DNA from 3 places in the Methylobacterium sp. A54F genome. Region 1 is predicted to be linked to each of the others. Evidence: predicted binding sites of a transcription regulator. Region 1 holds the regulator's gene; each other region holds the start of a gene.

Region 1 (9,699 bases):
ACATGAAGCACCACATGCCCTGAAGTCGGCGCCGGCCGACGCCCGCGCCGCTCCGGTCCCGTGTCGCAGCCTCCATCCGACGTCCGGCCGCCGCGCCGCGCCGCCGCCCTCGCACTCGCGGGCGCCTGCCTCCTGGCAGCCTGCGCCTTCCTGGCGCTCGGGATCTGGCAGGTGGAGCGGCGGGCCTGGAAGCTCGACCTCATCGCCCGCGTCGAGGCGCGGATCCACGCGCCGGCGGCGCCAGCCCCGCCGCCCGCGGAGTGGACGCGGATCAAGGCTGCGCAGGACCCCTACCGGCACGTCGCGGCCGCCGGCACCTACCTGCGGGACGCGGACACCCTCGTGCAGGCCGTGACCGAACTCGGCGCCGGCTTCTGGGTGCTCACCCCGCTGCGCGACACGCGCGGCTTCACCCTCCTGATCAACCGCGGCTTCGTGCCCGCGGAGCGGCGCGACCCGGCCGCCCGCGAGCCGCCCGCGGGCGAGGTCTCCGTCACCGGCCTCCTGCGCCTCACCGAGCCCGGCGGCGCCTTCCTGCGCGCGAACGACCCGGGGGCCGGGCGCTGGTATTCCCGCGACGTCGCGGCGATCGCGGCCGCGCGCGGGCTGCCCGAGGCGGCCCCCTACTTCGTCGACGCCGACGCCACGCCCGCGGGGGCCCTCCCGGTGGGCGGCCTCACGATCGTGGCCTTCCGCAACGACCACCTCGTCTACGCCCTCACCTGGTTCGCGCTGGCGGCGATGTCGGGGGCGGGGGCCCTCTACCTGCTGCGGGACCTGCTGCCGAGGGACCTGCGCGGCCGGCGCAGCAACCCTTGAGCCCGCGCGAAGCGTAGCCGGCTTGAAAACCGCAACGCTCGGCGCAACGCTCGGCCGCGCACCGGGTTGTTGCACGCGACGCACGGGGGACGACGATGCTCGGCTGGTTCAGGGCGCTGATGCCCCGTGAGGATCGCTTCTTCGACCTGTTCGAGCGGCATGCCCGCACCCTGGTGGCCGGCGCCGAGGCCCTGGAGGGCGTCCTGCGCGGCGGCCCGACGGTTCCCGAGCATTGCCGGGTGATCGTGGAGCAGGAGCAGGCGGCCGACGCCATCACGGCCGAGGTGCTCCTCGCGGTCCGCCGCAGCTTCATCACGCCCTTCGACCGCGGGGACATCAAGGACCTGATCCAGTCGATGGACGACGCCATCGACCAGATGCACAAGACGGTGAAGACCATCGCGCTCTACGAGGTGCGCAGCTTCGAGCCGCTGATGCAGGAGCTTGGCGGCACGGTGGTGGAGGCCGCCCGCCTCACCGCGCAGGCGATTCCCCTCCTCGGCGCGATCGGCCAGGAGGCCGGCCGCATCAGCACGCTCACCGAGGCGATCACCAAGGTCGAGGGGCGCTCGGACGAATTGCACGAGCGCGGCCTGCGGGACCTCTTCGCCACGCACGGCAAGGCCGGCCCGGACAGCAACGCCATGGCCTACATCATCGGCAGCGAGATCTACGGGCACCTCGAGGACGTGGTCGACCGCTTCGAGGACGTCGCCAACGAGATCAGCGGCATCGTCATCGAGAACATCTGAGCGATGGACGCGGGCGCCCTCGCCTTTCCCCTGCTCGCCGGCCTCGTCGGCTTCGCGCTGCTGTTCGACTTCCTGAACGGCCTGCACGACGCGGCGAACTCGATCGCGACCATCGTCTCGACCCGGGTGCTGCGGCCGCAATACGCGGTGCTCTGGGCGGCCTTCTTCAACTTCATCGCGTTCCTGTTCTTCGGGCTGCACGTCGCGCAGACCCTCGGGACCGGCATCGTCGATGCGGGGATCGTCGACCCGCGGGTGATCTTCGCCGCGCTCGCGGGCGCCATCGTCTGGAACGTCGCGACCTGGATCCTCGGCATCCCGTCGAGCTCGTCGCACGCGCTGATCGGAGGCCTCGTGGGCGGGGGCGTGGCGAAGGCCGGCTTCTCCGCGGTGGTGTGGGGCGGCCTCCTCAAGACCGTCGCGGCGATCGTGCTCTCTCCCCTCCTCGGCTTCGTGCTGGCGCTGCTCCTCGTGCTGATCGTGTCCTGGGCCTGCGTGCGCGCGACGCCGTTCGCCGTGGACAGGCGCTTCCGCATCCTGCAATTCGCCTCGGCCTCCCTCTACTCGCTGGGCCACGGCGGCAACGACGCCCAGAAGACCATGGGGATCATCGCGGTGCTGCTCTACGCGCAGGGGCACCTCGGTGAGAGCTTCCACGTCCCCCTCTGGGTCGTGCTCTCCTGCCAGTCGGCGATGGCGCTCGGCACTCTGTTCGGGGGCTGGCGCATCGTGCACACGATGGGCTCGCGCATCACCCGGCTCAACCCGATGCAGGGCTTCTGCGCCGAGACCGGGGGCGCGCTGACCCTGTTCCTCGCGACCTGGCTCGGCGTGCCCGTCTCCACGACCCACACCATCACGGGCGCGATCATCGGCGTGGGTGCGGCGCGGCGCGCCTCCGCGGTGCGCTGGGGCGTCGCCGGGGATATCGTGACGGCCTGGGTGCTGACCCTGCCGGCGGCCGCCCTCATCGCGGCCGGAACCTACCTCGTCACCGGTCTCTTCGGCTGAGGGTGCGATCCTCTCAGGGCCGAGCCTTGCCGGCGACCTCCCGGACGAAGGCGAGGCAGCGGCTGCGATCGGCCGGATCCGTCACGCGCCCGAAGGCCTCGAGGAGTTCCGCGGTCTGCGCCACGAGGCCGAGATCGGTCGCGCTCTCCTCACGGTCGCCGGCGCCCGCGAGGGGGTCCCCCGTCAGCAAGGCGTCCTCGCTCGTGCCGAGCGCCGCCGCGATCCGCCTCACCATCGTGCGCCCGGACGTCGCCTCCGGCGCCGCCTCGAACCCGGACAGGTTCATGCGGTCGTCGCGCTCGCTCCGCTCGCCACCCATCATGGTACCACGCCCCCACTCTTCGAATTTTGGCCGAACGCTCTAGCTTTCAGTCCAATGATGCACAATCATCCGGTGCACAATGCAGACGTCTACCGAGGTGCGGCGGACCCGCGCAGCGACGGAACGAGACCTGTGCCAGCGCGGGACCGACGCGGGCATCCGGCCGGCGTCCGCGGCCAGACAGCAGAACTCGTGCCGACCGGTTCGAGCCGCTCTTGCGGAACACTTGCGGAACGTTTAGCCTGTTCGCTGTTTGTTTCTGCGACCGCGCGCCGCGTGGGCGCCCACCTTGAGACAGGTCGAACCGATGCTGACGCGTAAGCAGTTGGATCTCCTCCGCTTCATCCAGCAGCGCATGCGCGAGAGCGGCGTGCCTCCCTCCTTCGATGAGATGAAGGATGCGCTGGACCTCAAGTCGAAGTCGGGCATTCACCGCCTGATCACCGCCCTGGAGGAGCGCGGCTTCCTGCGTCGCCTGCCGAATCGGGCCCGCGCGATCGAGGTGATTCGCATGCCCGAGACGCTCGGCAGCGCCGCCGGCGCGGCGAGCGAGGTGCGGCGCTTCACCCCGAGCGTCGTCGAGGGCGGACGGGCGAAGGCTGCGCCGCCGCGGCCGACCACGACGCAGATCGTCGATGAGGCGGGCCGGGCCGTGACGATCCCCGTGATGGGACGCATCGCGGCCGGTACGCCGATCTCCGCGATCCAGAACCAGAGCCATGCCATCACCCTGTCGCCGGACTTCGTGGCGGGCGGTGAGCATTATGCGCTCGAGGTTCGCGGCGATTCGATGGTCGAGGCCGGCATCCTGGACGGGGACCTCGTGGTCATCCGCAAGCAGGAGACCGCCAACACCGGCGACATCATCGTGGCGCTCATCGACGACGAGGAGGCGACCCTGAAGCGCCTGCGTCGCCGCGGTTCCTCGATCGCGCTGGAGGCGGCGAACCCCGCCTACGAGACGCGGGTGTTCGGGCCGGACCGCGTTCGGATCCAGGGTCGCCTCGTCAGCCTCGTCCGGCGCTACTGAAGCGATTCGGCTGAGGGCGGGTCGGGCTCGTCCTCGCCCGGCGGCCGCACGGTGGCGGGCGGTCCCTGGGCGGGTTCGGGCCGCGCCGCGGGACTTGGCCGTCGCCAGGGCGGCGTGCGGACCGGATCGCGGGCGTTCGTGACGCGCGGGCCCTCGCCCGTGAAGCGGATCGCCACGGCGCCGTGCCGGGCGAGGTAAGCCCGGTCGATCACGAGCGGTGCCGCGCAGGCCGCCGGTGCCGCTCGGGCGCTGACGAGGATCGCGGCCCGGGCGCAATCCTCCGCGAAGGCACGGCCATCTCGCACCAGGGCGACCGCGCCGCCCCCCGCCATCGTCGCGGTGCACCCGAGGCGATCGCAGCGCCCGCCCGCGGCAAGCTCCGAGGCCTGCCGCCCGTCCCCGTCGGCGCGCAGCCATTGTTCGACCACGAAGGACGGCGCCCGCCCGACCAGCATCAGCCGGCCTGCGCCGTCGCGCAGCGCGAGGCCCCCGCCCTCGCGATCGACGTAGAGGTCGTGCCGCTCCGGGACCGCCGCGAGTGCGAGGCCGAGGGCCGCCGGGGCGAGGCTCAGCCAGCGCAGGCGCGAGGCCGGCAGCGTCGCGAGGAGCAGGGCGAGGCCGAGGAGCGCGAGGGCGCCCGTGCCGAAGGCCGGCACCACGACGGTGGCGTGGCCGAACCCGGCGATCCACTCGGAGGTCGTGAGCATGCCCCGCACCGCGAGGCCCATCAGCCACCAGACCGGCTGGTCCAGGGCGAAGGGGTAGGCCAGGATGCCGAGCACCGCGGCGGGCATCACCGCGAGGGAGACCAGGGGCAGGGTCAGGGCGTTCCCGAGGATCCCGAACGGCTGCACGGTCTGGAAGTGATAGGTCGCGAACGGCGCGGTGGCGCATTGCGCGACGAGGGTCGTGGCGAGCGTTCCGATGACGGCGGTCCCGGCGAGCGCGATCAGGCGCCCCAGGCGCCCGGCCCCCTCCCGCCGCAGGAACCCGGCGCCGAGGAGCGGCGCGCAGGCGATGAGCCCGGCGACCGCGCCGAACGACATCTGGAAGCTCGGGCCGAGCAGCGCCTCCGGCTCGCGGGCGAGCGCCACCAGCGCCGCGAGGGCGAGGTTGCGCATGCTGAGGGCGGGCCGGTCCACCAGGATCGCGCCGAGCATGATCAGGGTCATGAGGAGCGCCCGCTCGGCCGCCACGTCCCAGCCCGAGAACACGCAGTAGGCGGTCACGCCCGTCATCGCGAAGCCCGCGGCGATCTTCTTGATCGGCCAGGTGAGGGCGAGGAACGGGACGAGGGCGAGGATCGCCCGGATCAGCCAGAACACCACGCCGGCGGCGAGCACCATGTGGAGCCCCGAGATCGAGATGACGTGGTAAATCCCGGCCGCCCGCAGCACCGCGCTGGTCTCCGGGCTGATCAGGCCGCGCTTGCCCGTGACGAGGGCCGCCGCGACCGCGCCGGCCTGCCCCCCGTTGGCGTCGGTGATCCGCCGCGTCAGGGCGTTGCGCGCCGCATCGACCGCCGCGGCGATCCGCAGGCCGAGGTCGGGGGGCTCGGGCGGCGCGCGGACCTCGATCCGCCCCACGAGCGAGCCCACCGCGCCGATGCCGCGGAAGTAGGCGTCGCGGGCGAAATCGTAGCCGCCCGGCCGCGCGGCCTCGGGCGGCGGCAGGAGGCGCGCGGTGGCGGCGATGAAATCGCCCGGCCGCAGCGCCTCCGCCCGCTTGTAGGAGACGCGCACCCGCGCCGGCCGCTGCCCCGCGGCGAGGCCGCCGAAGCCCGACACCCGCACGACCACCCGGGCCCCCTCGTCGCGCTCGTCGAGGGCCTCGATGAAGCCGGTGAGCGGGCCGATGGTGGTGCGGGCGAGGACCGGCGCCTCGACCCGGAGGATCCGCCACTCGGCCGCCGCGAAGCCCAGGAAGGCGGCGACCGCGGCGAGCGCCAGCGCCCGCGCGACGGGGCGCCCGCCGAGCCAGGGCATCGGCGCCAGGCAGGCACCGCCGGCGATGAGCGGCGCGGCGAGCGCCGGACTGCCGTCCGCCGCGGTGAAGCGCACGAGGATGCCGAGGCCGAAGGCGACGGCGAGCCACGGGAAGAGCCGCCGCTGCTCCGCCTCCACGGCGAGGCCGGCGCCGAAGAACGCCCGGATGGCGGGCAACGGGGCGAGGCGGCGCCACGCGACGCCCGACCGCGCCGCCGCGATGCTCCCGGCCCCGCTCCCCCCTCCGCCCATGCGTGCCGCCCGATGGTGCCGCCGGAAACCCTCGCCCGGACGCGCCGCGAATCGCCGGCACGTTCCGGCCCGAACGGCGTTTCCTCAAGTGCTCGGGCTCATGCTACACGCCCGCGACCGGACGGGTCGATCCGACCCGCGGCCCCGCTCCACGCCAACATTCAGTCTCCCCGATGCCGCCAGACGTCGTCACGCGCTTTGCGCCCTCGCCCACCGGCTACCTCCACATCGGAGGCGCGCGCACGGCCCTGTTCAACTGGCTGTTCGCCCGCCGGCACGGCGGCCGCATGCTGCTGCGCATCGAGGACACGGACCGCGAACGCTCCACGCAAGGGGCGATCGACGCGATCCTCGACGGCCTGCGCTGGCTCGGCCTCGATTGGGACGGGGACGTGGTCTACCAGTTCGCACGGGCCGACCGGCACCGCGCGGTGGCCGAGAGCCTGATCGCCAGCGGCAACGCCTACCGCTGCTACGCGACGCCCGAGGAGCTGACCGCCATGCGCGAGCAGGCGCGGGCGGAGGGACGCCCGCTGCGCTACGACGGGCGCTGGCGCGACCGCGACCCGGCGGAGGCGCCGGCGGGCGTGAAGCCGGTGATCCGCCTGCGGGCGCCGACCGAGGGCGAGACCGTGATCGAGGACGCGGTGCAGGGCCGCGTGACCTGGGCGAACCGGGACCTCGACGACCTCGTGCTGCTGCGCTCGGACGGCAATCCGACCTACATGCTCGCCGTGGTGGTGGACGACCACGACATGGGCGTGACCCAGGTCATCCGCGGGGACGACCACCTGACGAACGCCGCCCGCCAGAGCCAGATCTACCGGGCGCTCGGCTGGGACGTGCCGGCCATGGCCCACATCCCGCTCATTCACGGCGCGGACGGCGCCAAACTGTCGAAGCGTCACGGCGCCCTCGGCGTCGACGCCTACCGCGACCTCGGCTACCTGCCGGCTGCCCTGCGCAACTACCTGGTGCGCCTCGGCTGGAGCCACGGCGACCAGGAGGTGTTCTCGACGCAGGAGATGATCGCGGCGTTCGGCCTCGGGGCCATCGGCCGCTCGCCGGCCCGGTTCGACTTCGCCAAGCTCGAGAACCTCAACGGCCTCTACATCCGCGGCGCGGCCGATGCCGATCTCGTCGACGCGATCGAGGCGATGCTGCCCGGCATCGGCGCGGAGCGCGGCCTCTCGGCGCCCCTCGCGCCGGAGCTGCGCGCGAAGCTCGTCGCCGCGATGCCGGGCCTGAAGGAGCGCGCCAAGACCCTCGTGGAGCTCCTCGACAGCGCCTACTACCTCTACGCCCCCTCCCCGCTCGCCCTCGACGAGAAGGCCCGGGCGCTGCTCACCCCGGAGGCGCGGGCGCGCCTCGCCGAGGTGCTGCCGCGCCTTGAGGCGCTGCCGGACTGGACCGCCGCGGCGACGGAGGCCGCCGTGCGGGCCTTCGCCGAGACCGCGGGCGCCAAGCTCGGGCAGGTGGCGCAGCCCCTGCGCGCCGCGCTCACCGGCCGCACCACCTCGCCGCCGCTCTTCGACGTCATGGCCGTGCTCGGCCGCGAGACGAGTCTGGAGCGGCTGCGCGCGCAGGCGGGCTCGCCCGCCCCCTGAGGGCCCTGGACGGGCTCGCGGCGACGCGTCGCGGCAGTGCCGCGGCCCAGCTGTTTCGCGGGCACGGGGACGGCCCGGAATTCGCTTGGCGTTCCCGGGTGGATGTCACCCGCCCCGTTGCTGGCGGTGGGACGATCCGCTAACCCGATGGTCCTGTGAGCACCTGCAGCATAGCTGCGGTTCAAGCTCAGGCCCCGGGTCGGCGCATCGGCCCAGCCCCGGAGCCGAGGCCGCCCCGTTGCCAGGAAAGGGTCCACGTTCCATGAGCGCAGCCAGCACCATCACCGTGGACGACACGCAGGTCGAGCTTCCGGTCAAGTCCGGCACGATCGGCCCCGACGTCATCGATATCGGCAAGCTCTACGCGAAGACCGGCAAGTTCACCTTCGATCCGGGCTTCACCTCGACGGCCTCCTGCGAGTCGAAGATCACCTACATCGACGGCGACGAGGGCGTGCTGCTCTACCGCGGCTACCCGATCGAGCAGCTCGCCGAGCAGGGCGACTTCCTCGAGACCTGCTACCTGATGCTGTTCGGCGAGCTGCCGACCCCGGCCCAGAAGGCCGACTTCGACTACCGGGTCACGCGCCACACCATGGTGCACGACCAGATGAACCGCTTCTTCCAGGGCTTCCGCCGCGACGCACATCCGATGGCGGTGATGGTGGCCTGCGTCGGCGCGCTCTCGGCCTTCTATCACGACTCGACGGACATTTCCGACGAGAAGCAGCGCATGATCGCGTCGATGCGCATGATCGCGAAGATGCCGACGCTCGCGGCGATGGCCTACAAATACTCGATCGGCCAGCCGTTCGTGTATCCTAAGAACGAGCTCGACTACACCTCGAACTTCCTGCGGATGTGCTTCGCGGTGCCGTGCGAGGAGTACCAGATCAATCCGATCTTTGCCCGCGCGCTCGACCGGATCTTCATCCTGCACGCCGACCACGAGCAGAACGCCTCGACCTCGACGGTGCGGCTCGCCGGCTCCTCCGGCGCCAACCCGTTCGCCTGCATCGCGGCCGGCATCGCCTGCCTGTGGGGGCCGGCGCACGGCGGCGCCAACGAGGCGGCGCTGAAGATGCTCATGGAGATCGGCACGCCCGACCGCGTGAAGCAGTACGTCGACAAGGCGAAGGACAAGAACGACCCCTTCCGCCTGATGGGCTTCGGCCACCGGGTCTACAAGAACTACGACCCGCGCGCGCGCATCATGCAGAAGACCACCCACGAGGTGCTGAGCGAACTCGGCATCGGCGACGATCCGCTGCTCGAAGTCGCGGTGCAGCTGGAGCAGATCGCCCTCAAGGACGAGTACTTCATCGAGAAGAAGCTCTACCCGAACATCGATTTCTACTCGGGCATCACCCTCAAGGCGATGGGCTTCCCGACGGACATGTTCACGGTGCTCTTCGCGCTCGCCCGCACGGTCGGCTGGATCGCCCAGTGGTCGGAGATGATCGAGGATCCCGCCCAGAAGATCGGCCGCCCGCGCCAGCTCTACGTCGGGCCCGACCAGCGCGAGTACGTGCCGATCGGCCAGCGCGGCTGACGCGCGGCGCCGCGCGAGGACGGGCGGGGCCTCGAAGGCGCCCTCCAGGGGACGCTGCGATCCCTGGAGCCCTCCTTCGAGGCTCCGCTTCGCTGCGCACCTCAGGATGAGGTCGCGGGTGGGACGCGGGGACCAACACAGGGTTCCTCCCACCCACCCACCTCATCCTGAGGTGCCTCCGCAGGGGGCCTCGAAGGAGGGCTCCAGGAATCGCGCGGTGCCTGGAACACGCCCTGGCGCCTGCCCCGGCCCGAGGCATCCAAGAACATCCAGAGCGCCTGCCGGCCGCCTCAGGCCCTCGCCCGGCGGCCGGCCTCGGCCAGCACGACCCGGGCTGCCATGCGGCTCGGGTCGTCCCCGCCGGGCAGC
Region 2 (9,699 bases), on a different contig from region 1:
GACGTCGCCGTTGATGATCACCTGGCAATCGTCGCCGATGCGGGTGAGGAACATCTTGATCTCGGCCGTGGTGGTGTTCTGCGCCTCGTCGAGGATCACGAGGCAGTTCTTGAAGGTGCGCCCGCGCATCACCTCGAAGGGCACGATCTCGATGTCGCCGGCCTTCACCGCGATCTCGAAGGCCGCCTGGCCCATCCGCTCCTTCATGGCCTCCGTGAGGGGGGCGACCCAGGGCGCGATCTTTTCCTCGAGGGTGCCGGGGAAGAACCCGAGGGAGCGCCCCGAGGGCACGTTGGGGCGGGTGATCACGACCTTGGCGATGCGACGCTGGCGGAGCTGGTCGGCGGCGCGGGTGCCGGCGATGAAGGTCTTGCCGGTTCCGGCTGGCCCGAGAACGATGACCTGAGCGCTGCTGCCGAGCGCTTCGAGGTATTCGCCCTGGCGTTCGGTGAGGGGTTGGATGGGGCTCGGGTTTCGCTCCTCGTCGAAGCGGGTCCGGTGCATCCGGACCGTGCGGTCTTCCACCAGCTCAAGTCGCGCGCGTCGTCTTTTCATCGATCAACACTCCAACTGGACTTGCCAACCTGACTTAGCACTACGCTCTATTTAAGGGCTCTATTCGCGATCCGACCTCTCCGAGACTACACAATTTAATGACGCGTCGACGTGTCGGTTCCACGCCGACGTGCATTGCCTGTGGAGAGCGACGAGCGCGCCCCCGCGAGGCCGGTGGAGGAGATGCAACCGCCGCACCAGCCGCGCGCCGGCGCGCGGGTTGCGCGACGGGATACGCGGGCAGCGTTGCAGGGCGGTGACAGGGGGCTGGGGCGGATCGGGGTCAGGCGCCGGAACGACGCCGGGGGCAGATGGCGGGGTACACGGGATGACGGCGCATCCGGCACGACCTCGATCCTGTCTCGCCCGGGCGGGCGATGCCGGCCGGCCTTGCCGCCCCCGAAGTCCGGGCTTGGCCGGCGGGACAGCTCACGCCTGCTCGACGAAGCTGTCGAGGACCATCTTGCGGCCGGCCTTGTCGAAGTCAACGGTGAGCTTGTTGCCGTCGACCCCCGCCACGGTGCCGGGCCCGAACTTGGTGTGGAAGACCCGCATCCCGCCCGAGAAGGCGGAGGGCGTCCCCGTGGACTTGGCGATCAGCTCGCCCTCGATCTGGCGCGGGCCGCCGGCCCGGCCGCCCGGCGCTCCGCCGAAGCGGCGCTCGCCGAAGCCCTCGGAGCGGCTGGTGTTGGCCTGCGCGCGCTGCCAGCCGGGGGTGGCGTAGGACGAGCCGAAGGGCGTCGGGTTCCGGTCGAAGCGCGAGGCGCCGGCCGAGAAGTGGGCCGGCGCCTCCACCACGTCGACGCTGGCCTCGGGCAACTCGTCGATGAAGCGGGAGGGGATGGTCGAGGACCACAGCCCGTGGATGCGCCGGTTGACCGCGAAGGACAGCTTGGCGCGCTTGCGGGCGCGGGTGAGGCCGACATGGGCGAGGCGCCGCTCCTCCTCCAGCCCCGCCCGGCCGCTCTCGTCGAGCGCCCGCTGGTTGGGGAAGAGTCCGTCCTCCCAGCCCGGCAGGAACACCGTGTCGAATTCGAGCCCCTTGGCGGCGTGCAGCGTCATCAGGCTGACGCGCTCGGCCCCTTCCGCCTCGCTCGCCTCCATGACGAGGGAGACGTGCTCCAGGAAGCCCGCGAGATCGGGGAACTCCTCCATGGAGCGGACGAACTCCTTGAGGTTCTCGAGCCGCCCCGCCGCGTCCGCCGAGCGGTCCTTCTGCCACATCTCGGTGTAGCCGGATTCCTCCAGGATGGTCTGGGCGACCTCCGGGTGGGGCAGGCTCTCCACCGCCTTGGCCCAACGCGAAAAACTCTCCACGAGGGCGCGCAGCGTCGAGCGCACGCGGGGCTTCAGCTCGTCAGTCTCGACGAGGCGGCGGGCGGCCAGCAGCAGGGGGATGCGCTCGGCGCGGGCGAAGGTGTGGAGCTGCTGCAGCGTCGCGTCGCCGAGGCCGCGCTTTGGGGTGTTGACGATGCGCTCGAAGGCGAGGTCGTCGGCGGGGTTCGCGGTGATGCGCAGGTAGGCCAGCGCGTCGCGAATCTCGGCCCGCTCGTAGAAGCGCGGGCCGCCGATCACCCGGTAGGGCAGGCCGAGCTGGACGAAGCGGTCCTCGATCTCGCGCATCTGCGCGGAGATCCGCACCAGCACGGCGATCTCGGAGAGGGCGTGCTTCTTCGCCTGGAGCGATTCGATCGACTCGGCCAGGAGCCGCGCCTCCTCCTCGGAATCCCAGGCGCCCGAGACCGTGACGCGCTCGCCCGGCTCGTCCTCGGTGCGCAGGGTCTTGCCGAGGCGGCCCTCGTTCTTCGCGATGAGCCCGGAGGCGGCGGCCAGGATGTGGCCCGTGGAGCGGTAGTTGCGCTCCAGCCGCACCACGACGGCGCCCGGGAAGTCGTGCTCGAAGCGCAGGATGTTGTCGACCTCCGCGCCGCGCCAGCCGTAGATCGACTGGTCGTCGTCGCCCACGCAGGCGACGTTGCGGTGGCCCTGCGCCAGCAGGCGCAGCCAGAGGTACTGGGCGACGTTGGTGTCCTGGTACTCGTCCACGAGGATGTAGCGGAAGCGGGACTGGTAGTTCGCCAGCACGTCCGGGTTCTCGCGCCACAGCTTGAGGCAGAGGAGCAGGAGGTCGCCGAAATCGACGGCGTTGAGCGTTGCGAGGCGGGCCTGATAGGCGGTGTAGAGGGCGCCGCCCTTGCCGAACGCGAAGGCGCCGGCCTCGCCGGCCGGCACCTGCTCGGGGCCGAGGCCGCGGTTCTTCCAGCCGTCGATGGCGTGGCTGAGCGCGCGGGCCGGCCAGCGCTTCTCGTCCACGTTCTGGTCGGCGATGACCTGCTTCATCAGCCGCAGCTGGTCGTCGGTGCCGAGGATCGTGAAATCGGACTTCAGCCCCACGAGCTCGGCGTGCCGGCGCAGGATCTTGGTGCCGATGGCGTGGAAGGTGCCGAGCCAGGGCATGCCCTCCCCGGCCGGGCCGATCAGGGCGCCGATCCGGTGCTTCATCTCCCGCGCCGCCTTGTTGGTGAAGGTGACGGCGAGGATGTCGAAGGGGCGGGCCTTCCCGGTGGCGATGATGTGGGCGATGCGCGTCGTCAGAACCCGGGTCTTGCCGGTGCCGGCGCCCGCGAGCACCAGCACGGGCCCCTCCGTCGTCTCGACGGCGCGGCGCTGCTCGGGGTTGAGGCCCTCCAGGTAGGCGGCGGCCTCGGGCCGGAGGCCCGCCAGGGCGCGGGCCGCGATGGAGGTGGAGCCCGGGCGCTCGCCGGAGCCGGCGTCGTGGGGGTTCTGCATGCGCCCTCACTGGACCAAAACGCGAACGGCGTCGAGGCCCGCGCGCGGCGCAATCGCGCGGGAGCGGAACCCGCGCGCGCGTCGCCGCGTCGTCTCGCACGAGATCCGAAACCCCATCGCGACGACACGAGGTTCGCCATGCCCTCTCACCACACCCGCACGCTTGCCCTGGCGGCACTCGCCATCCTGACGGCCGCACCCGCCCTCGCCCAGAGCGGGCTGTCGCAGTCGAACTCCGCCAACGATTCCCTCGCCCGCCAGGGCGAGATCCGCTCGCTCCAGCAGAACCAGACCTCCTCCACGAATCAGCTCCGGATGGAGAACCAGCAGGCGATCCAGAACCGCCCGGCCCCCGTCCAGGCCCCGCCGATCGGCGTGCCGCACCGCTGAGGATCAGATGATCAGCCGGCGAAGCGCCCCGGCCTGAGATCGAGCGCAGCCTGTGCCTTCGCTCAGGCCCGGCGCTTCGCCGGGCGTCCGCCCGCCGTGTCCGGGTGCGCCGCGATGAACGCGCGCAGGTCGTCGATGTCCTGTTGCATGTTCATCAGCCGGATGAGCGTCTCCACCCGCTCGCGGTCGGTTGCGTCGAGTTCGATGTCCTTCCTGAGATGGGCCGCGCAGACGTTGGACAGAAACTCGCCGTACTGGCCAAACTGCAGATTGTGATTGGCATCGCGAAGGCGCTCATCCGGCCAAGTCTCGTTGAGGCGGCGCGCCAGGGTCTCCGATAGGGTCCTGACCTGGAGGTCGGTCTCTGTGTCGAACATGGCGACGCGCCCTCAGGGGTTCGCAGGCGTGTTGGTCGGATACCCGGTCACGATCGACGTATCGTCCCGATCCACGATCACCTCGATCTCGACCCCGTCCCGCGTTCCGGTGAACCGGTTGCGCCCGTTGGCCTGAAGGTGGGGCGACAGGGCCGGATCGTTGGCAATGCTCTCGATTTCGCGGATGATCCTATCATCGTCCCAGTGGGCCGGAAATTCCGTCTTGCCGGTTCGGCCGGTGCCCGCCCTGTGACCGCCGCCGTTCGCATCACCGTCCAGGATATGTATGCGACGCGCCCGCGAAACGGTCCTCTGCACATCCTGTCCCCTCCCGACGATCGAGAACGTGCCCGTGCGTAAATAGTTGCTAAAGCAACGGTCTGGAGGCAGTCGAACATCCACCGGGAACTCGAGCGGCGGTCGGGCGGATTGATCGCTATCGGCAGGCTATTGAGACGCATAGGGCTGGACCTGCTCCGGCGGTGCGATGAGGCTGCCTGAACCGGGCCGGCCTTGCGCAGCGTGCGTCGGCGGCGTGGCATTCCGGGCGCGGACGGGGGAAGCGTCGCTGTGATATGCCCGCCGGGCCCGGGCCTCGTCCCGGGGTGGAAGCGGAACGAACACGGTGCGTGACCTCCTGACCGCGCTCGCGGGCGCCGTCATCCTCGTCCTCGTGGCGGCCCTCGCGGTGCCGCCGTTCATCGACTGGACGGCCCACCGGGCCCTCGTCGACCGGGCGATTGGCCAGTCGCTGGGGCTCGCCGCGCGCAGCGAGGGCCGCATCGGGGTCCGCCTGCTGCCCTCGCCGCGCCTGCGCCTCGACCGGCTGCGGATCGGCGGGGAGACGGGGGAGGCCGGCCTCGACATCCGGTTCGCCAAGGCCGAGGTGGCGCTCGCGCCGCTGCTGAAGGGCGAGATCCGCTTCACCGAAACCCGGATCGGCCGCGCCGAATTGCGGCTGCCGATCACCGACGCGCAGGCCCTGGTGCTGCCGCCGGGCCTGTCCGAGAACCTCGCCGGCCGCGACCTCGCCATCGACGGGCTGCACGTCCAGCAGTTCCTCCTCACCACGACCGTGCCCGCCACGGGCCGCACCGACCAGCTCGCGGCCGAGAACCTCGCCGTCCAGGCGCCGGCCCTCGCCGGGCCGTGGCGGATCGAGGGCGCGAGCGGCGGCGTCCCGTTCCGCGCGGTCACCGGCGAGGCGGCGCCGGACGGCAGCGTGCCCCTCAAGATCTCGGGCGGCGGCGAGACCCGGCCGCGCTTCGAGGCGGACATGCGCCTGCGGCTGGCCGCCCGGGATCCCGAGAGCCCTGCGCCCGGAACCCGCGCCTACCTGCCGGAGGCCGAGGGCACGGCGCGCCTCGTGGTGGGGCCGCCCACGCAGGAGCCGGGGGCCTACCTGCCGTTCTCGCTGTCCGGCAGCTTCTCGGCCAGCGGTCCGATGGTGCGCTTCACCGCCGTGAATGCCGAGGTCAACCCGGGCGGCCCGGCGCTGCGGCTCGCCGGCACCGGCCGGATCGACCTGCGCGAGGGCCGGGCCGCGCTCGCCCTGCAGGCGCGCCGGCTCGACCTCGACGCCTTCCTGGTCTCGCAGGCCGGGCGCGACCTCGTGGCCCGCGGCCTGCCGCGGACCCGGGCCGGCCTGCCGATGATGGTCGACCTCGACGTCGCGGTGGAGAGCGCCGCCCTCGGCCTCGACGAGTGGCAGGACATCGCGGTGGCCGGCACCGTCGACCGGACCGGCGGCGTGCTGGTGCGGCGCGCCCGCGCCACCGCGCCGGGAGCGGCGACGCTGGCGGCGCGGGGCGAGGTCGACCTCGCCCCGCATCCCCGCTTCACCGGGACCGTCTCCCTCGCGGCGCCGGTCTCCGACGGCTTCGGCCGCTACCTGCGCCGGCTCGGCCTCGACGGCCCGGCGGTGGCGGCCCTCGACGGGCGCCCCGTGGAGGCCAGCGCCGACCTCTCGGCGGCCGCGCCGGACTACTCGCTGCGCAATCTGCGGCTGGCCCTCGGCGGCGCGCAGATCACCGGCAACGCCCGCTACGCGGAGGCCGAGGCCGGCGGCCGCGGGCGCATCGACGCGCAGATCCGCGCGAACGGCCTCGACGTGGCGGAGCTGCCCGCCTTCGGGGGAGCGCTCGCGGGGCTGCACGGGCGCGACCTCGGCCTGACCATCGAGGCGCGGGACGTCCGCTACGGGCCGGCCGGGTCGGCGGCCGGGCGCATCGCGGCGCGCATCGAGTCCGACGGGGCGGGCCTGCGGGTCGACAGCCTCGACGTCACCGACCTCGCGGGCGCCAACGCGCGCCTCGCCGGGGCGATCGCGCCGGACGGCTCGGGCCGGATCAGCGGGCGGGTGACGGCGCCGGTGGCGGCGCCGCTCGCAGCGCTCCTCGACCGCGCCTTCATTCCGGAGGCCCGCCTCGTGCCCGGCTTCCTGCGCGCCGGAGCCCTCGACCTCGCCGTGACCGTGGAGCGGGAGGCCGGCCAGCGCGACGCGCTGCGGATCACCGCCAAGGGCAGCGCCGCCGGCGGCCCCCTCGACCTGTCGCTCCTCACCCGCGCCGGTCAGGCCGAGCAGGTCGACGTCTCCCTCGCGACGGCGCGGGCGGGCATCTGGTTCGAGCGCGCCGACATCCCCGGGCTGCAGCAGCCCGCGTCCCTGCGCATCCAGGGGAGCCGCCCGGCGCCGGGAAACGCCCCCGCCGCCGCGACCGGCCTCGCCCTGCAGGTCGGCGGCACGATCGCGGGCCTCACGGTCGCGACGCCGGAGCCGATCCGCCTCGGGGCCGAGCCGGGGCCGCCCGCCGGCGGCACCCTCCGGCTCGCGACGGGCGACCTCACGCCCTTCCTGCGCCTCGCCGCCGGGGCGAGCCCGGGCGCCGGCCCCTGGCCGGCCGACCTCAGCCTCGCCCTGTCGCGGGCGGGCGAGGACGCCCGCGCCGACGTCTCGGGCCGGCTCGGCGCCGATACGGTGACGGCCGCCCTGGTGCGGGCACCGGACGGGGCGCTGTCCGGCTCCGCGACGCTGCCCCGCCTGTCCCTGCCGCTCCTGGCCGCGAGCCTCGTGGCGCCGTCGGCGCCCGGGCCGGAGGCCCCGGGGGGCTGGCCGAGCGCCCGCTTCGCGGCGGCGCCCACCCTGTCGGCGCCGGCGAGCCTCGACCTGCGCGTGGCCCGCCTCGACCTCGGCCGGGGCCTGGTGGCGACCGGCGCGGCCTTCCGCCTCGCTGCCGAGAGCGGGACGCTCGCCCTGCGCGACCTTTCGGCCCGCCTCGCCGAAGGGCGCCTGACGGCCTCCGTGTCCCTCGCCCGCCGGGGCGGGGCCGCGGCGGTCTCCGGCGAGGCCGCGATCGAGGACGCGGCCCTCGCCGCGCTCACGGGGGGGCCGCTGAGCGGGCGCCTCGGGGCCGGCTTCCGCTTCAGCGCGACGGGCGACAGCGCGGCCGCGCTCGTCGCGAACCTCGCCGGCACGGGCGAGATCCGCCTCGCCGACCTCTCGGTGCCAGGGGTCGATCCGGGCGCCCTGGGGCGGGCCCTCGCTCGCGCCCTCGACGACGAGGACCCGCTGCGGGAGGGCCGCCTGCAGGGCTTCGTGGCGGACGAGCTCGGCAAGGGCGCGGCCCAGGCGCGGGGCGCCGTCGCGACGCCCGCGACGATCATCGGCGGCCAGCTCCGGGCCGGTCCCCTCGACCTCGACCTCGGCACCGCCCGCTGGGTCGGCAGCGTCGGGCTCGACCTGCGCAGCGGCCGGCTCGATGCCCGCGGCACGCTGACCGGCGGCGCGGTCCCGAAGGCCTGGACGGGGGCGGCGCCCGCGATCCAGCTCGGGCTCACGGGCTCCCTCGCGGCGCCCGAGCGCAGCCTCGACGTCGGCGCGCTCACGAACGGCCTCTCGGCCGTCGTGCTGCAGCGGGAACTGGAGAAGATCGAGCTCATCGAGGCCGACCAGGCGGAGCGCCAGCGCCGCCGCGCCCGCGTCGAGATGGACCGGGCCCGTGCCGCCGCCCTCAAGGCCGCCGCCGACCGGGCCGCGGCGGAGAAGGCCGCCGAGGAGGCCGCCCGCCAGGCCCGCCAGCGGGCCGAGGATGCCGCCCGCGCCCGCGCACCGGACGCTGCCGACCCTCCCCTCGACATCCGCCCGCCCTCGGCGCAGCCGTGAGCCCGCGCCTGCTCACCGCGCCCGACGCGCGAAGGAGCGCGCCCTGAACGGCCTCAGGCCCGGCCCACCGCCGTCAGCGCGAAGGCGTAGATCAGGCCGACTTCCTCCAGGCGGTCGAACCGGCCGGCGGCGCCGCCGTGGCCGGCCTCCATGTTGACGCGCAGGAGCACCGGGCCGCCGCCCGTCATGGTGGCGCGCAGGCGCGCCACCCATTTTGCCGGCTCCCAATAGGTCACCCGCGGGTCGGTGAGGCCGCCGAGCGCCAGGATCGCCGGGTAGGCGTGGGCGCCGACGTTGTCGTAGGGCGAGTAGGACAGGATCGTCTCGAAGGCGGCGGGGTCCGCGCCGGGGTTGCCCCATTCGGGCCATTCGGGGGGCGTGAGCGGCAGGTCGCCGTCCAGCATGGTGTTGAGCACGTCCACGAAGGGCACGTCGGCGACGATACCGGCGAAGAGCTCGGACGCCATGTTGGCCACCGCCCCCATCAGCATCCCACCCGCGCTGCCGCCGTGCGCCACGATCCGCCCCGGCGCGGTGTAGCCCGCCTCGATCAGCGCCCGCCCGCAGGCGATGAAGTCCGTGAAGGTGTTGGTCTTCCGGTCGCGCTTGCCGTCGAGGTACCAACCCCAGCCCTTCTCGGTGCCGCCCCGGACGTGGGCGATGGCGTAGACGAAGCCCCGATCCACGAGGCTGAGCAGGTTCGTCCGGAAGGCCGCCGGCATCAGCGTGCCGTAGGAGCCGTAGCCGTAGAGGAGGAGCGGCGCGCTGCCGTCGAGGGGACTGTCGCGCCGGTGCAGGAGCGAGATCGGCACCTGCGCCCCGTCCGGGGCCATGGCGAACAGGCGCCGCGTCACGTAAGCCGCCGGGTCGTGCCCGCTCGGCACGGTCTGGCGCTTGCGCAGCTGCCGGGCGCGGGTGACGCAGTCGTAATCGTAGGTCTCGGCAGGCGTCGTCATCGAGGAGTAGGTGAAGCGGATCACCGCCGTCTCGAACTCGTGGCCGGGCTGCAGGCCGAGGGAGTAGGCCTCCTCCGCGAAGGCCACCGCGTGCTCCTCGCCCGCCATGTCGCGCACGATGATGCGGGGGCGCGCGTTCTCGATCTCGAGGCGCACGAGGTGGTTCCCCAGCACGTGCTGGTGGCGGATCATCACCCCCGGCCGGTGCGGGACGACGTCCTGCCAGTGGGCGCGCCCCGGCGCCGCGCGGCGCGCCGTGACGATCTTGAAGTCCTCGGCGCCGTCGGCGTTCGTCAGGATGAAGAGGTGCTCGCCCCAGCTCTCCACCGAGTAGATCAGCAGCGGTTCGCGCGGCTGCACGACCGTGAGGACCGGGTCCGCTGCGTGGCGGTCGAGGAGGTGGACCTCCGAGGTCTCGTGGTCGGAGGCCGTGACCGCGAGGTCGGCGCCGGACTGGGTCTTGCCGATG
Region 3 (9,699 bases), on a different contig from region 1:
GAGATCGAGCGGGAGCTCGTGGCGCTGGTGCGCGAGCGCATCGGCCCCGTGGCGGCCTTCAAGCTGGCGCTGACCGTGCCGCGCCTGCCCAAGACCCGCTCGGGCAAGATCCTGCGCGCCACCATGAAGCGCATCGCCGACCACGAGCCCTGGACCATGCCGGCGACGATCGACGACCCCAGCGTGCTGGAGGAGATCGGAGAGAGCCTCGGCGCCCGGGGCATCGGGGGGAATGCCCGGGGATAACGCCCCTGGCGCGCCGGCGAACCCTGCGCCACATAGCGCCCACCCGCGTCCCGGAGCCCGCGCACGATGACCGCACGCCTGTTCGAGCCCCTGACGCTCGATGCCCTCACCCTTGAGAACCGCATCCTGATCGCGCCCATGTGCCAGTACTCGGCGCGGGACGGCGCCGCCACCGACTGGCACATGATGCATCTCGGCCAGCTCGCGATGTCGGGCGCGGGGCTGCTGACGCTGGAGGCCACCGCCGTCTCGCCGGAGGCGCGCATCACCGCCTGGGACCTCGGCCTCTACGACGACGCCACCGAGCGGGCGCTGGCGCGCGTCCTCGGCGCGGTCCGCGAGTACGCGCCGATCCCGGTCTGCATCCAGATCGCTCATGCGGGGCGCAAGGCGTCGAGCGAGGCGCCCTGGCGGGGCGGGGCGCAGATCCCGCCGGAGGCGCCCTACGGCTGGCGCACCGAGGCGCCCTCGGCGCTGGCGCACGGGGAGGGCGAGGTGCCGCCCCACGCCCTCGACGACGCCGACCTGAAGCGGATCCGCGAGGCCTTCGTGGCGACGGCGCGGCGCGCCGTGCGCCTCGGCATCGAGGCGGTGGAGCTGCACGGCGCTCACGGCTACCTGCTGCACCAGTTCCTCTCGCCGCTGGCCAACCGCCGCACCGACGCCTACGGCGGCAGCCTGGAGAACCGGATGCGCTTCCCCCTCGAAGTCTACGAGGCGGTGCGCGACGTGGTGCCGTCGGGCCGGCCGGTCTGGCTCCGCGTCTCGGCGACGGACTGGGTGGAGGACGGCTGGAGCCTCGACGAGACCGTGGAGCTCGCCCGGGCGCTGAAGCAGCGCGGCTCGCCGGCGATCCACGTTTCCACCGGCGGCGTCTCGCCCAAGCAGGCGATCAAGCTCGGGCCGGGCTACCAGGTGCCCCATGCCGAGCGCATCCGGGCGGAGACCGGGCTCGTCACCATCGCGGTCGGCCTGATCACCGAGGCGCGCCAGGCCGAGGCGATCCTCGAAGAGGGCCGCGCCGACGCGATCTCGCTCGCCCGCGCCATGCTCTACGATCCCCGCTGGCCCTGGCACGCGGCGGCCGAGCTCGGCGCCCAGGTGCGGGCCCCGCACCAGTACTGGCGCTCCCAGCCCCACACCCTCAAGGACCTGTTCCGGGACGCCAGCTTCGGCCAGCGCTGAGGGGCTTCAGCGCGACACCGCCCCCACCAGCGGCCCGAGCGGGCGGCTGAGGTCCGTGCGCTTGAGGGCGGGGGCGTAGAGGCTCGACACGCTCCCGTCGAGGAAGAGGGCGTTCGTGCAGCCGAGGTCGTCCTTGAACAGGCGCGCGAAGGCGCCGAAGCTCACGGGCCGCTCGGAGATCGCGAAGACGGCGGTGCGCCCGCCGTCGCGCACCCCGACCCCGTTGCGGATCTTCTGAGACGGGCCGTCCGTCGAGATCTTCGGGTGGATGTGCCCGTCGATCACCAGCATCGGGCCGGACTGGGTGGCGAAGTCGGGCTTCACGCGCGCCTTCAGGTAGCGCCCGGTCTCGAGCACGCCGGCCCGGTCGCCCTTCACGTAGAAGATGCCGTTCGGCTTCAGGTGGAAGTTTCCCGGACCGTTCGCGGTCGAGACGCCCTTCATCTCGCGGCCCTCCTCGACGTAGAGGCCCACCGGCGCCTGGCCCTTGTCGTACATGCCGGCATTCATCGCGAAGCCGAGGGAGGGACCCTGCTTCTCGGCGAGGTTCGAGAGGGACGAGTAGGGAAGTCCGTCCGGGCCGAGCCAGAACAGGCGCACGTGCTGCTGCTTCAGGTCGACGATGCACACCGTGTAGGTCTCGCCCTCGGCCTGTGCCGACCGGCACGGGGTGGCGGCCTGGGGAGAAGCCGGCGCCGCGCGGGCGGGGCCTGCCGCCTCCGCCGTCAGGGCGAGGAGCGCGAGCAGGGCGAGGCGTGGCATCATCGGGCGATCCGGGGGTGACTGGCGAGTGACAGGCTCTTGCGGGCGATTGGCACAGGTTTTCGCCCGAAACCCGCGTCCTGTTCAAGCGATCGACCGGCCGGCGGGGGCCGCACACGGGAACGTGCCCGCCCCGCGGCATCGGCGCCCTGAACCGTCGAGGACGGTTGCACGTTTCAGCCGGACAGGGGCGACGACCCTTCCAGGAGTGGACGTGATGAAGCGTATTCTTCTTGCCTCGGCGCTGTCGGTCGGCGCGCTGGCAATGCTGCCCGCGGCGGCCGACGCCCGCGGCTTCGGCGGCGGCGGATTCCACGGCGGTGGGTTCCATGGCGGCGGCTTCGGCGGCGGCGGCTTCCGGGGCGGCTTCGGGGGTGGCGGCTTCCGGGGCGGGTTCGGCGGCTACCGGGGCGTCGGCTTCGGCGGCTACCGCGGCGGCTTCGGTGGTTACCGGGGTGGCTTCGGCGGGTATCGCGGCTACGGCTATCGCCGCGGCTTCGGCTACGGCCTCGGCGGCCTGGGTCTCGGCGTCGGCCTCGGCCTCGCTGCGGGCGGGCTCTACGGCGGCTACGGTGGCTACGGCTACCCGGGCTACGGCTATGGCTATGCCCCGGTCGGCTACGGCGGCTACGATTACGGCTACGGCGGCGGCTGCTACACGGTCCCGCGGGTGCGCTGGACCCCCTACGGCTATCGCCGGGTGCTGGTCGAGCGCTGCTACTGAGCCATCGATGGTATGAAGGGGGCCGCCGGAAGGCGGCCCTTTTTCGTGCGCGTCAGCGGCCCCGCATCTCGTCGCGGCGCATCGGCATGGCGTCGATCGTGGCAAACAGCTTCTGCGGCGGAATCGGCTCGGCGGCGCTGAGCTTGGCGCCCCCGTCCTTGCCGACGAGCACGGCCCGGAATGCGTCCTCCGGCAGGCCGAGGTGCCGGCGCAGCGCCACCGCCTCCGCCCCGGGCCCCACGGCCTCGATCACCACGAGCGCACGCTCCGCGGTTCCGGCCCGCGCGGACGCCAGGGCCTCCCGCTGCGCGCCGAGGCGCGGGTCGCCCGCCTCCGGCGCGGACAGAACCAGCACCCGCGCCTTCCAGCGATAGCCCTCCAGGCGGTCCCGCGGGCTCGCGGCGCGCGCGGTCGCGGCGAGGCCGAGGATCGCGGCAAGCGACAGGGCGGCAAGTGCCGCCGCGCGGTATCCGTGACGGCCCATCGGTCCGGTCTCCTCGACGCGCGACGCGCCGGCTGCGGGCTCAACGCGCGGCGCGCGAAACGGTTTGCCCCGGGGCGCGGGCGCCCCATCTCGGTGGGCAGCCCCCTCGCGTTTCCGGAGCCCAGCCATGGCCGCCATGAACCGCCGCATCGTCCTGGCCTCGCGCCCGCACGGCGAGCCGACCCCGGCCCATTTCCGGCTGGAGGAGAACCGCGTGCCGAGTGCCGGGGAGGGCGAGCTCCTCCTGCGCACCCGCTACCTCTCCCTCGACCCCTACATGCGCGGCCGGATGAGTGCGGCGAAGTCCTACGCCGAGCCCGTGGCGATCGGCGACGTCATGGTCGGCCAGACGGTGAGCGAGGTCGTGTCCTCGGACAATCCGAAGTTCCGGGAGGGAGATCTCGTGCTCGCCCAGGGCGGCTGGCAGGACTACCTCGTCTCGGACGGGACCGGCCTGCGCAAGGTCGACCCCGGGGCGGCGCCCCCGAGCACGGCGCTCGGCATCCTGGGGATGCCCGGCATGACGGCCTATACGGGCCTCCTCACCATCGGCGACCCGAAGCCGGGCGAGACCGTGGTGGTAGCGGCCGCCGCCGGTCCGGTGGGCTCGCTCGTCGGGCAGATCGCGCGGCTGAAAGGGGCCCGTGCGGTCGGCATCGCGGGGGGCTCGGAGAAGTGCGCCTATCTCACCGAGGAGCTCGGCTTCGACGCCGCGGTCGACCACCGCGGCGAGAACCTGCGGGAGGCCCTGGCGGAGGCCTGCCCGAAGGGCATCGACGTGTATTTCGAGAATGTCGGCGGCCCCGTCTTCGAGGCGGTGCTGCCGCTCCTCAACGACTTCGCCCGCATGCCCGTCTGCGGGCTCGTCTCGGCCTACAACGCCACGGCGCTTCCGGACGGGCCGGACCGCTCGCCGGCCCTGATGCGGATGGTGCTGACGAAGCGCCTGCGCATCCAGGGCTTCATCGTCTGGGACTTCGCCGACCAGGCGCCGGCCTTCGCCCGCGACGTCGGGCAGTGGCTGCGCGACGGGCGGGTGAAGTACCGCGAGGATCTGGTGGAGGGCCTGGAGAACGCGCCCGAGGCGTTCATCGGCATGCTGCGCGGGCGCAACTTCGGCAAGCTCGTCGTGAAGGTCTCCTGAGGCGGGGACGCCGGCCGGTCCGGCCCCGCGCCGGGCTTGTCCTCAGCGACGAACAAATGTAGAACAGAACGGTCCGCAAACCATGTGTTTTGCGGGAACAAGCCGACCGCGCGGATTGCGGCGGGTCCGCGCTGAGCCCAAGGATGGGTGGCGGCCGGCTTGCTCGGAACGGCCCTGTGAGATCGACGGCAAGGAGAGAGACATGGCGGGCAGCGTGAACAAGGTGATTCTCGTCGGCAACCTCGGGCGGGACCCCGAGACGCGGCGGCTCGCCTCCGGCGACCCCGTGGTCAACCTGCGGCTGGCCACCTCGGAGTCCTGGAAGGACAAGGCCTCCGGCGAGCGCAAGGAGAAGACCGAGTGGCACTCGGTCGTGATCTACAATGAGAACCTGGCCCGGGTGGCCGAGCAGTACCTGCGCAAGGGCTCGAAGGTCTACATCGAGGGCCAGCTCCAGACCCGCAAGTGGACCGACAACTCGGGCGTCGAGAAGTACACGACCGAGGTGGTGCTTCAGCGCTTCCGCGGCGAGATGACGATCCTCGACGGGCGCGGCGGCGGTGGCGGCGAGTTCGCCTCGGAGGACGAGGGCGGCGGCCAGATCAGCCGCGGCGGCGACTTCGGTGGCGGTGGTGGCGGCGGCCGCTCCTCGGGCAGCGAGCGCCGGGCCCCGGCCGGTGGCGGCGGTGGCGGATCCCGTCCGAACTACGACCTCGACGACGACATCCCGTTCTAGGCCGCGCAGGCCGATCACCGGGATTGCTGCGGGCCAGGCCCCGGGACGTCGCAGAGACGTCCCGGGGCTTTCATCGCGTGGCGGGTCACGGCGGGCAGCCGCGAATTGCCTCCCGGCCCGCGTGGGGTATCCTCCGCTCACCCGTGCGGAGCCCGCCTCCGCCGCGAGGGGAGGGCCGGGATGGGCGCCGGACGACGCGGATCGCCATGATCGACAGCATCGCGCTCGCCGACGTCGTGGTCGACCTTCGCCGCGAACAGGTCACCGGGCGCGACGGGACGCGGCGTGACCTGCGCCCCCGGGCTTTCGCGGTGCTGCGCCGGCTCGCCGAGGAGGCGGGCGACCTCGTCGACAAGGACGCGCTGCTCTCCGATTGCTGGCCCGGGGTGATCGTCACCGAGGATTCGCTGACCCAGTGCATCTCGGAGATCCGGCGGGTCCTCGGGGCGGAGGCCCGCGACCTGATCCGGACGGTGCCGCGCCGCGGCTACCGGCTGATCCTGCCCGAGTCCGCCCCCGCCGCGCCGGCGGAGTCCCCGGAGCCGGCCGGTGCGCCCGCGCGCTTCTGGCCGAGCATCGCGGTCCTGCCCTTCGACGAGTTCGCGGAGGGGCCCGGCGGCTACGGCGCCCTCGGCGCGGGCTTCGCCGAGGACGTCATCACCGAGCTCGCCCGCAACCGCAGCCTGACGGTGATCGCCCGCCAGAGCGCCTTCGCGGCGCGGGCCGCCGGCGGCACCGCCTCCGACATCGCCCGGCTCCTCGGTGTCCGCTACGTGCTGGAGGGCAGCATCCGGCGGGCCGGCGAGCGCATGGTCGTCACCGCCCGTCTCGTCGAGGGACCGAGCGACGGCGAAGTCTGGGCGGAGCGCTACGCCTTCGCGGCCGCGGAGGTGTTCGCGGTGCAGGACGAGCTCGTCGCCCGCATCGCCGGAACCCTGTTCTCGGGCCTCCAGAGCAGCGCCCAGGCCGCGAGCCTGCGCCAGGCGCCGGCGAGCCTCGACGTCTACGCGCTCACCTTCCAGGCGGTCGCGCAGATGCTGCAGCTCACGCCCGCGGGCGTCGTCGCCGCCCGGACCGAGCTGGAGAACGCCGTCGAGCGCGACCCGGATTATCCGGTCGCCCGGATCGCGCTCGGCTTCTGCCTCGCGACGGATGCCGGCATGGCGATCTCCGGCACGGTCGGGCCGGATCGCCTGCCCGAGGCCATCGCGGGAATCCGGACGGGCATCGAGCGCGACCCCGCGATCCCGGTCGGCCATCGCGCCCTCAGCTACGCCCTGCTCCTCGCCGGACGGCACGGCGAGGCGCTGATCGCCGCCGAGCGGTGCATTGCGCTGAGCCCCGGCGACGCGACGAGCCTCGCCTTCCTCAGCCTCGCCCGGACGGCGGTCGGCGCCTACGACGCCGCGCTCGCGAGCATCGAGCGCGCGATCGGCCTCAGCCCCCTCGCACCGGCCTTCTTCCAGGGCATCGCCGCCGGCCCGCTCTACGCCCTCGACCGCTTCGAGGAGGCGGTCAGGCTCACCACCGAGGCGAGCCACCGCAACCCGGGCTACACGATGGCCCACGCCATGGGCGCGGCGGCGGCCATCGCCCTCGGTCGCCGCGACGAGGCACAGTTGCGCACCGCCGAGCTGCTGCGGCAGAGCCCCGCCTTCCACATCGGGCTGCCCCGGGTCGCGCAGGCCTACGGCCAGGACCGGGCCATGACCGAGCGGCTCGCGTCCCATCTGCGGGCGGCGGGCCTTCCGGACCGAGCGGCCTGATCCGCAGCCTTCGGCGGCCCCCGAGCCAACGACCGAGTTCGACGCGGCCCGCGCCCCCCGGGTCGCGCGTCCTCGCGCGGGCCGCCGGCGCCGATCAGCCGCCCTCTCAGAAAACCTCAGCGTCATTTCAGAACGGTTCGGCGCGCCTTCAGGATTCCGGGCGGGGAGGAGGGTAGGGTCAATACAGATGAGGACGACAGAGACCGAGCAAAACAACCCAAGCTCTCAAGTCTCTCTTCCACATCCGGCAAGCATACCGGCAGCAGAAACGACATCGATACACGTCGTTCGGCAGATCGGGATACTCGCCATCACCCGAAGCAACCCACGATCCCAATGGAGACCCGACATGACCCTTCGCATCACCGCCACCGTCGCCCTCGCGCTCTTCGCCACCGCCGCCACCGCCGGCGAGACCCGGACCGTCACGGCCTGGGGCCACGACTTCCAGGTGCGGACGTTCGGCGAGCCTGCCGCCGCGACGATCCAGGCCCCCGCGCGCTACGCGGTCCTCGGCCGGGCCCCGGCATCCCGGTCCTCCTCCGAGGTCGTGTCCGGGCCCGTCGCGCAGCCCGCCGACCGCACCCTCAACGTCTGGGGTGCCCGCGTCTCGGCGCCCGGGCACTGAGGCGACCGAAAGCTCGGCCGGATGCGGGACGAGGCCCCCGCATCCGCCCCGCCCGATGCGGCGGCCCCTCCCGGGCCGCCGGGGACAATCCCCGAACCCGCCGAAGGAGGCTGCCGTGAAGCGCTCGAACGAACGCCGGGCGAAGTGCGCGGTCCTGCGCGCCCTCGACCGCCTGCTCGCGCAGCGGGCCCCCATATCCGGAACCCCAACACCCGAAGCTCTCGCATCCGAGGAGGCCTGAGATGGAGACCGAAGCCCTCCTGAGGCCCGCCGCGCTGCAGGTCTGGCACGTCACCGCGACGGGGCCGAGGCTCGCCGCCCGAGCCCGCTTCGCGACCCTGGCGGATGCCATCCGCCGCGCCGCCGACTACGGGCCCGACGATGAGGCCTGGGTCGTCACGGAGGAGGGCGACCTGCTCTCCCCGACCTGGATCCGCGGATACCGCCACGGGTCGATCGATCGTGCGACGGCCGCCTGACTGCGCCCGGTCAGCGACGAAACGGCGCGAACGCGTTCGCGCCGCAGATGACCGGCAAGCCTTGGCACGCAAGCCCGAAACGGCTACATATCCACAGGAACAAATCGCGAACAAACGTGGCCGTGGGGCGGGTTCTTCCGCTGCGGCGGTGCGTCGGGAGCCAGATCCATGCGGACGGCCGACAAGCAGATCGCCGACATCCTGGTGCGCTACGGCGAGCCCTTCGGGGGCAACGTCTGGCGCGTCCAGGGCACGGCCGTGATCTATCACAAGACGCTGGAGCGCATCGCCGCGCAGGCCGGCATCGCGTTCGACCCGCCGACCATCATCCGGGCCGAGCGGGACGAGGCGGTCATCCTCGTCACCGGACGCCTGCCGGACGGCAAGGCCGGGACGGAGCGGGTGGAATGGTCGCTCGGCGAGGCGCTGATCAACGTCAACTACCGGGTGTCCGGCAAGCAGGCGGCCTACGTCTACGCCATGGCCGAGAAGCGGGGTAAGGACAGGGTCATCCTCAAGCTGATCGAGCTGCACGGGCTCGTCTACTCGGAGGAGGAGGCCGACGAGTTCCGCCAGGGCCACGCGCTGCCGATCCGCGCCGTGGACGACGCCTTCGAGGCGGCCGAGCCCTTCGACGAGGTGACGGAGGCCGAGGGCGACCTCAAGCGCCGCATCGACGAGGCCGAGACCATCAACGCCGTCACCGACCTGATGCTCGACGGGGAGACGCAGGGCATCCTCGCGCGCTTTCCGGCGGGCACCCGGGACGAGGTGCGGGACTACGCCAAGGCCCGCCTCGTCGCGCTCGGCTGGCCGGGCCGCAAGGAGCGCGGCTCCGGCCGGCGCTCGGCCGCCTGACCCGCCCGCTTGACAGGACCGCGTGAGCGTCGCGTCCCATGAACCGGATGGTGCGTCCCGAAGACCTGCAGAACGGCACGCCGGCGGAAGCGCTCACGGGCACCGTCGAGCGCGTCACGTTCCACAGCCCGGATACCGGCTTCTGCGTCCTCAAGGTGCAGGTGCGCGGCCGGCGCGACCTCGTCACCCTGGTCGGGCACGCCCCGGCGATCGGGGCGGGCGAGTGGATCGCCGCGCAGGGGCGCTGGGTCTCCGACCGCTCGCACGGCCTGCAGTTCCGGGCCGACACCCTCCGGGCGACGCCGCCCACCGGCATCGAGGGCATCGAGCGCTACCTCGCCTCGGGCCAGATGCGCGGCATCGGCCCCGCGATGGCGAAGGCGATCGTGGCGGCCTTCGGCGAGGACACCTTCGCGGTCATCGAGGCCGAGCCGCACCGCCTCAGGGAGGTCACGGGCGTCGGGCGCAAGCGCGCCGAGCAGATCCTGCGCGGCTGGGCCGAGCAGCGGGCGGTGCGCGAGATCATGGTGTTCCTGCACGCGAACGGCGTCGGCACGGCCCGGGCGGTGCGGATCTTCAAGACCTACGGGCACGAGGCCATCGCGGTGATGCGGGAGGACCCCTATCGCCTGGCCCGCGACATCCGCGGCATCGGCTTCCGCACGGCCGACGCCATCGCGATGCGGC

Evidence for each region. Region 1 encodes LexA, which represses DNA repair genes until DNA is damaged. Its sites were predicted from a motif close to TGTTCNNNNTGTGTTCNG; they were not measured.
Region 2: a site for LexA is predicted at 3,356-3,373, ahead of ACLBXP_RS02565 (ATP-dependent helicase). Genes of this name have one in related genera too.
Region 3: a site for LexA is predicted at 4,594-4,611, ahead of ssb (single-stranded DNA-binding protein). Genes of this name have one in related genera too.

What each region holds. Positions count from the first base shown of each region.
Region 1 is NZ_JBKFBF010000009.1:103,027-112,725, reverse strand. It holds gene cyoD (cytochrome o ubiquinol oxidase subunit IV) at 1-23, shown strand, start outside; gene ACLBXP_RS16110 (SURF1 family protein) at 61-819, shown strand; gene ACLBXP_RS16105 (DUF47 domain-containing protein) at 915-1,571, shown strand; gene ACLBXP_RS16100 (anion permease) at 1,575-2,582, shown strand; gene ACLBXP_RS16095 (hypothetical protein) at 2,596-2,904, opposite strand; gene lexA (transcriptional repressor LexA) at 3,212-3,934, shown strand; gene ACLBXP_RS16085 (ComEC/Rec2 family competence protein) at 3,928-6,171, opposite strand; gene gltX (glutamate--tRNA ligase) at 6,345-7,778, shown strand; gene gltA (citrate synthase) at 8,041-9,330, shown strand; gene lpxB (lipid-A-disaccharide synthase) at 9,621-9,699, opposite strand, start outside.
Region 2 is NZ_JBKFBF010000001.1:509,816-519,514, reverse strand. It holds gene ACLBXP_RS02570 (PhoH family protein) at 1-555, opposite strand, end outside; gene ACLBXP_RS02565 (ATP-dependent helicase) at 985-3,345, opposite strand; gene ACLBXP_RS02560 (hypothetical protein) at 3,484-3,735, shown strand; gene ACLBXP_RS02555 (hypothetical protein) at 3,798-4,112, opposite strand; gene ACLBXP_RS02550 (EndoU domain-containing protein) at 4,125-4,430, opposite strand; gene ACLBXP_RS02545 (AsmA family protein) at 4,738-8,274, shown strand; gene ACLBXP_RS02540 (S9 family peptidase) at 8,328-9,699, opposite strand, start outside.
Region 3 is NZ_JBKFBF010000005.1:41,710-51,408, forward strand. It holds gene ACLBXP_RS09900 (propionyl-CoA synthetase) at 1-246, shown strand, start outside; gene ACLBXP_RS09905 (NADH:flavin oxidoreductase/NADH oxidase) at 313-1,431, shown strand; gene ACLBXP_RS09910 (phosphodiester glycosidase family protein) at 1,438-2,196, opposite strand; gene ACLBXP_RS09915 (hypothetical protein) at 2,411-2,917, shown strand; gene ACLBXP_RS09920 (DUF4174 domain-containing protein) at 2,970-3,401, opposite strand; gene ACLBXP_RS09925 (NADP-dependent oxidoreductase) at 3,529-4,545, shown strand; gene ssb (single-stranded DNA-binding protein) at 4,748-5,281, shown strand; gene ACLBXP_RS09935 (winged helix-turn-helix domain-containing tetratricopeptide repeat protein) at 5,488-7,047, shown strand; gene ACLBXP_RS09940 (hypothetical protein) at 7,397-7,675, shown strand; gene ACLBXP_RS09945 (hypothetical protein) at 7,791-7,916, shown strand; gene ACLBXP_RS09950 (hypothetical protein) at 7,918-8,154, shown strand; gene ACLBXP_RS09955 (trna delta -isopentenylpyrophosphate transferase) at 8,323-9,012, shown strand; gene recD2 (SF1B family DNA helicase RecD2) at 9,051-9,699, shown strand, end outside.